2 regions of the Massilia sp. CCM 8734 genome follow, and region 2 is predicted to be linked to the other one. Evidence: predicted binding sites of a transcription regulator. Region 2 holds the regulator's gene; the other holds the start of a gene.
What was found. Region 2 encodes NrdR, which represses ribonucleotide reductase genes. Its sites were predicted from a motif close to CACNANATNTNGTG; they were not measured.

Region 1: a site for NrdR is predicted at 2,173-2,186, ahead of F2P46_RS01630 (ribonucleoside triphosphate reductase). Genes of this name have one in related genera too.

The regions. Positions count from the first base shown of each region.
Region 1 covers NZ_WHJI01000001.1:356,071-359,426, forward strand. Annotated here, with positions in the region: gene nrdD (anaerobic ribonucleoside-triphosphate reductase) at 1-79, opposite strand, end outside; gene F2P46_RS01630 (ribonucleoside triphosphate reductase) at 111-2,126, opposite strand; gene F2P46_RS01635 (SCO family protein) at 2,254-2,844, opposite strand; gene F2P46_RS01640 (formylglycine-generating enzyme family protein) at 2,841-3,356, opposite strand, start outside.
Region 2 covers NZ_WHJI01000007.1:73,218-76,573, reverse strand. Annotated here, with positions in the region: gene glyA (serine hydroxymethyltransferase) at 1-1,204, shown strand, start outside; gene nrdR (transcriptional regulator NrdR) at 1,239-1,706, shown strand; gene pilV (type IV pilus modification protein PilV) at 1,865-2,443, shown strand; gene F2P46_RS08910 (PilW family protein) at 2,440-3,356, shown strand, end outside.

The DNA of each region.
Region 1 (3,356 bases), on a different contig from region 2:
CTTCGCAGGGCTGGCGCTCGGCATCGGTTAACGTGATGGTTTTTGGTGCAAAAAATACGGCTTGGCTCAGGTCTGACATGGATAGCTCCTTTAGTGGTTACGCAAAGTGTTTATGCAAGTTCGCGTTGCTTGCGCGCGATCAGGTCCAGATCGCATTTCGGACAAAACGGGTGGCTGCCCCCCAGGTAACCGTGCTTGGGGCAGATCGAAAACGTTGGCGTGACGGTGATGTACGGCAGGCCAAAGCGGCTGAGGGCGCGTTTGACCAACTGGCGGCAGGCGTCGGCGGAGGACAGCGGCTCGCTCATGTACAGGTGCAGCACGGTGCCGCCGGTGTACTTGCGCTGCAATGGGTCCTGCCGCTCCAGCGCCTCGAACGGATCGTCGGTAAAGCCGACCGGCAGCTGCGAGGAGTTGGTGTAGTAGGGCATGGCGTCGGTGCCGGCCTGCAGGATGTCCGGATGGCGCTTGCGGTCCTCGCGCGCGAAGCGGTAGGTGGTGCCTTCGGCGGGTGTGGCTTCGAGGTTGTACATATGGCCGGTCTGGTCCTGGAACTCCAGCATGCGCGCGCGCACATGGTCCAGCAGGCGCAGGGCGAAGGCGTGCCCCGAGTCGGTGGAGATATCGTGCTCGCCCCAGGTGAAATTGCGGATCATCTCGTTGACGCCGTTCACGCCCAGGGTCGAGAAGTGATTGCGCAAGGTGCCCAGGTAGCGCTTCGTGTACGGGAACAAGCCATTGTCCATGTGGCGCTGGATGACCTTGCGCTTGATCTCCAGGCTGTCGCGGCCCAGGTCCAGCAGGCGGTCGAGCGCGTCGAGCAAACCTTCTTCGTCGTCCGCATGCAGGTAGCCCAGGCGCGCGCAGTTGATCGTCACCACGCCGAGCGAGCCGGTTTGCTCGGCCGATCCGAACAAGCCGTTGCCGCGCTTGAGCAGTTCGCGCAGGTCCAGTTGCAGGCGGCAGCACATCGAACGGATCATGTTCGGCTTCAGTTCCGAGTTGAGGAAGTTCTGGAAGTAGGGCAGGCCGTAGCGCGCAGTCATCTCGAACAGCAGTTCCGCGTTCGGGCTGTTCCACGCGAAGTCCTCGGTGATGTTGTAGGTCGGGATCGGGAAGGTGAACACGCGGCCCTTGGCGTCGCCGGTCATCATGATCTCGATGTAGGCGCGGTTGATCATGTCCATCTCGACCTGCAAGTCGCCGTAGGTGAACGGCATGTCGGTTCCGGCGATGTGCGGCACCTGCTCGCGCAGGTCTTCCGGGCACACCCAGTCGAAGGTCAGGTTGGTGAAGGGCGTTTGCGTGCCCCAGCGCGATGGCACGTTCAGGTTGTAGATCAGCTCCTGGATGTACTGCTTGACGCTCTCGTAACTGAGCTCGTCGACGCGCACGTAGGGCGCCATGTACGTGTCGAAAGAGCTGAACGCCTGGGCGCCTGCCCATTCGTTTTGCAAGGTGCCGAGGAAGTTGACGATCTGGCCGATGGCGCTCGACATGTGTTTCGGCGGCGCCGATTCGATCTTGCCCGGCACGCCGTTCAAGCCTTCGTGCAGCAGCGTGCGCAGCGACCAGCCGGCGCAGTAACCGGCCAGCATGTCGAGGTCGTGGATATGCAGGTCGGCGTTGCGGTGGGCGGCGCCCACGGCGGGTGGATACACGTGATCGAGCCAGTAGTTGGCGATCACCTTGCCCGACACATTGAGAATCAGCCCGCCCAGCGAGTAGCCCTGGTTGGCGTTGGCGTTGACGCGCCAGTCGCGCTGTTCCAGGTATTCGTTCATCGACGCTTCGACGTCGATCAGGCTTTTGCGGTCGCGCCGCAGGCCGTGGTGCTGCTCGCGATAGACCACGAAGGCACGCAGGGTGGCGCGGTGGCCGGCGTCGAACAGGGCGGTCTCCACCGCATCCTGGACTTGCTCGACGCCGGGGGTGTGGACGCCCAGTGCGGACAGCGCGGGCAGGACCGCGTTCCAGGTCAGCAGATGGGCGGCGTCGGCGTCGAACTCGCCGCTGGCCAGCGCGGCGCGCTCCAGGGCCGACGCGATGCGGGTGGCGTCGAACGGCTTGACGGCGCCGTCGCGCTTGCGGATGTGGGTGGGTAAGTGAAGCGGTGGAATAATCATTTGCTCTCCATGAGGCACAAGATGTAGTGCATGGAGAGAGGTTAAATACTATATATAGTGTGGTCAACGGAGTTTTGGAGCGCTTGTAAAATCCTTGATCCAGGTTGGTTTTTGGTGGCCGTGGCGCCTATTTGAGCGCCAACCGGATCTGCGCGACGAAGGCCGGATCGGGCAGGGGACTCAGTTGCGTGCTTGCGGCCAGCAGTTTGCCGTTGGCGTCGAGCAGGCAGACGCGCGCGGTGTGATTGATCTCTCCGTTGGTGACGGCGCGGTACTTGACCTGCAGCGCGCCGGCCATGGCGCGCGTATGGGTTTCGTTGGCGGCCACCGCCAGGCGGAAGATGGCGGGATCGAGCTTGTGCGATTTTGCCAGTCCGGCCAGCGAGTCGGGCGTGTCGTACAGCGGGTCGAGGCTGACCATCAGCACCGCCAGCCGTCCCGGTGCGGGTTTGATCAAGTCGACCGTGCGGCGCAGGTTTTCGATGATGATCGGGCAGGCCGCGTTGCAGTCGCCGTAAAACATTGTCACCAGCAGCGGACGGCCGGCCAGTGCGCGCCAGTCGAACTGGCGGCCCTGGCTATCCTTGAGCGGGACCGACAGGCGGTAGAGCGAGTCGGGCGGCAGCGCATCGGCGTGCGCCAGCGGGGCCGCGATGAAGCTGGCGGCAAGGATGCTCGCGCGCAGCAGCGCGCGGCGCATCGGATTGAAGGTGTTCACGGGGAGTCTTTCGGTTTGGGTGCATCGGTGGCCGCGCCGCGTGCGCAGCGAAAGCCCAGGTAGCCGCCATCCTGCGCGCCTTCCATCGCCGCCAGCAGCGCAATGCGCATCAGCACCGCGTAGTTGCGGCGGTCGCCCAGCGAAAGCGCCGCGCCGCCGCAGTAATCGAGCTGCTTGCGCGGGTCCTGGGTGCGGCTGTCGGCGCTGACGAACAGCGCGCTGTAATCTTCGACCCATTCCCACACCAGGCCGTGCATGTCGTACAGGCCGTGGTAATCCGGCGGATTGGCGCGCACCCGCGCGGGCGGCGTGCTGGCCGGATGGGCGTACCAGTTAAGGATATGTTCCAGCCATTGCGGGTCGTCGCGGGCGTCGGCGCGGGTGGCGTCGGCCGCTGCGGCGTATTCCCATTCGTGCCAGCGCGGCAGACGCGCGCCCTCGCTGGCGCAAAAGGCGTTCGCCGCGTGCCAGCTGACGTTGGTGACCGGGGCATCCGGCGCCAGCGCGCCGTG
Region 2 (3,356 bases):
GTGGGGCGCGATCCAGAAGGAAAACGCACGCCAGCAAGATCACATCGAACTGATCGCGTCCGAGAACTACACCTCGCCGGCCGTCATGCAAGCCCAGGGCTCGCAGCTGACCAATAAATACGCCGAAGGCTATCCAGGCAAGCGCTACTACGGCGGCTGCGAATTCGTCGACATCGCGGAACAACTGGCGATCGACCGTGTCAAACAACTGTTCGGCGCCGAAGCGGCCAACGTGCAGCCGAACTCCGGCTCCCAGGCCAACCAGGGCGTGTTCTTCGCCATGCTCAAGCCGGGCGATACCATCATGGGCATGTCGCTGGCCGAAGGCGGCCACCTGACCCACGGCATGGCGCTGAACATGTCGGGCAAGTGGTTCAACGTGGTGTCGTACGGCCTGACCGAGCAGGAAGACATCGACTACGACGCCATGGAGCGCCTGGCGCATGAGCACAAGCCGAAAATGATCATCGCCGGCGCATCGGCGTTTTCGCTGAAAATCGACTTCGAGCGTTTCGCCAAGGTCGCCAAGGCAGTGGGCGCGTACTTCATGGTCGACATGGCGCACTACGCCGGCCTGATCGCCGCTGGCGTCTACCCGAACCCGGTGCCGCACGCCGACTTCGTCACCTCGACCACGCACAAGTCGCTGCGCGGCCCGCGCGGCGGCATCATCCTGATGAAGGCCGAGCACGAAAAGGCCATCAATTCGGCCATCTTCCCCGGCATCCAGGGCGGCCCGCTGATGCACGTGATCGCCGGCAAGGCCGTTGCCTTCAAGGAAGCGCTGGAGCCGTCGTTCACCGAGTACCAGAAACAGGTCGTCAAGAACGCCGACGCGCTGGCCAAGGCGTTGATCGCGCGCGGCCTGCGCATCGTGTCCGGTCGCACCGAGTCGCATGTCATGCTGGTCGACCTGCGCGCCAAGAACCTGACCGGCAAGGAAGCCGAAGCCTTGCTGGGCGCCGCCCACATGACCTGCAACAAGAACGGCATCCCGAACGATCCGCAAAAACCGTTCGTGACGTCCGGCATCCGCCTCGGCAGCCCGGCCTTCACCACGCGCGGCTTCAAGGAAGAAGACGCCACCACGGTCGGCAACCTGATCGCGGACATCCTCGACAATCCGAACGACGCGGCAGTCGTGGAGCGCGTCAAGGCCGAAGTCAAGAAGCTGACCGACAAGTATCCGGTCTACGCGGCTTGATCTAAGCGACACTCACAGCAGCAGCCCCGGCCCCATGAAATGTCCCTTCTGCCAGCATGAAGATACGCAGGTCCTCGATACGCGCGTATCCGAGGAGGGCGATTCGATCCGGCGCCGGCGCCGCTGCGTCAAGTGCGACAAGCGCTTTACCACTTATGAACGGATCGAATTGTCGATGCCGATCATTGTCAAGAAAAACGGCAGCCGCACCGAGTACGCCTCGGTCAAGCTGCGCGGCAGCCTGATGCTGGCGCTGCGCAAGCGGCCGGTGTCGGCCGAGGCCATCGATCAGGCCGTCGCGTCGATCGAGGAAAAACTGCTCACCAGCGGACAGCGCGAGGTCGATACCGGCCACGTGGGCGAGCTGGTCATGCAGGAACTGAAACGCCTCGACAAGATTGCCTACATCCGTTTCGCGTCCGTGTATAAAAACTTCGAAGACCTGGCCGAGTTCCAGGAAGCTATTGCCGAAGTAGGTCACGAGCGCAAACCGCGTAAATAGTTCAGCTCACACTCTTGAGGCAGGCCATGCGCGCCTGCCCTCAGCACTGTTAACGTAGCTCCCAAGCGATCCAGATCACACCACCACCGACCTTGCAGCCCTGGCTGACAGGCTGCGGCGGCATGACCGGGCGCGTCGTTCAACGTTGCGGGGGAGTCATGCGCGCATTGCGAAATCATGTCGCCGGCGGATTCACGCTCATCGAAGTGCTGGTGGCGCTGGTGCTGCTTGCCATCGGCATCCTGGGCGCGCTCGGCACCCAGGTCGCGGCGCTGCGCACCCGCCAGGAGTCGAGCCTGATGTCGCGCGGGATGCATCTGGCCAGCGGCCTGGCCGAACGCATGCGCGCCAATGCCGCGCAAATGCGCCTGGACGACGCCATCAATCCCTATTTGCAACTGCGCTACGAGGCGGGCGAGGGCGCGCCGCCGCCCGCGCCCTCCCAGTGCTACGGGGCGGGTCGTTGCGACAGTGCGCAACTGGCGCGCTTCGACATCGCCGATACGGTGGCCGCGCTGCACGCCGGCTTTCCGGGCGGGCGTATCGCGGTGTGCCGCGACGCCGTCGTGTGGGACGATGCGGGCCAGGCGCTGGCGTGGGAATGCGCCGGCGCGGCCGGGGCGCCGGTGGTCATCAAGCTCGGCTGGCATGTCCGCTCCGCGCAGCGCGCCGGGCCGGGCGCCGCCGCGTCCTCCGCTCCAGCGCTGGCGGTGATGCTGGGCACGGGGGCGCCGTGAGGGCGCGCCCCGCTTTGCGATGGCTGCGCCAGGCCGGCCTGGGCCTGGTCGAACTGATGGTCGCGCTGGTGCTCGGCCTGCTGGTGACCCTGGCGGCTGCGGCGCTGCTGGTGTCCGCCCAGTCCGGCTACGCCGCACAGAACGCACTGGCGCAGACCGACGACGCCGGCCGCTTCGCGCTCGAGGCCATCGAACGGGCGGCGCGCCAGAGTGCCTGGGTCGATCTCGAGCGCGAAGGCGCGCCGCCATCGTCCGCCGCGACGGCCGCCCGCATCGGCGGGCTGGACAACCATGTGCTGGCGGGCGGCGGGCCTGGCATCGCCGCCGCGCGACCGGGCGGCGTCAACGGCAGCGACGTGCTGGCGCTGCGCTTCGACGGCGCGGGAGCCGGACCCGATGGCGACGGCAGCGTGCTCAGCTGCGCCGGCTTCGCGGTCGGCGCCGCTAACGAGGGCTGGAGCATTTTCTATGTCGCTCCGGATGCCGCCGGCGACGCCGAACTGCGCTGCAAATACCGTGGCCAGAAGGGCTGGCGCAGCGAGGCGCTGGTGGGCGGGGTCGATACCTTCCAGGTCCTGTACGGGCTCGACACCGACGAGCCCGGGGACGGCTTGCCCGACCGCTACCTGGCCGCCGCGGCCGTCAACGCGCTGGACGCCTCCCTGATACTCGACGGCGCCACCCCGGCAGAGCGCGAGCGCGACCTGCGCCGCAAAACCCACTGGAAGCGCGTGGCCAGCGTCAGGGTGGCGCTGTTGCTGCATGGCGCGCCCGGCGGCGCCGGCGGGCGCGAACCGCTTGCCTACGAGCTGTTCGGCCCCGGCTACAGCGGCGCCGATGACCCAGGCACGCGCATCGACGAAGCACGCCTGCCGCCAGCGCAGCGCTGGCGCGAGCGGCGCATCTTCGCCAC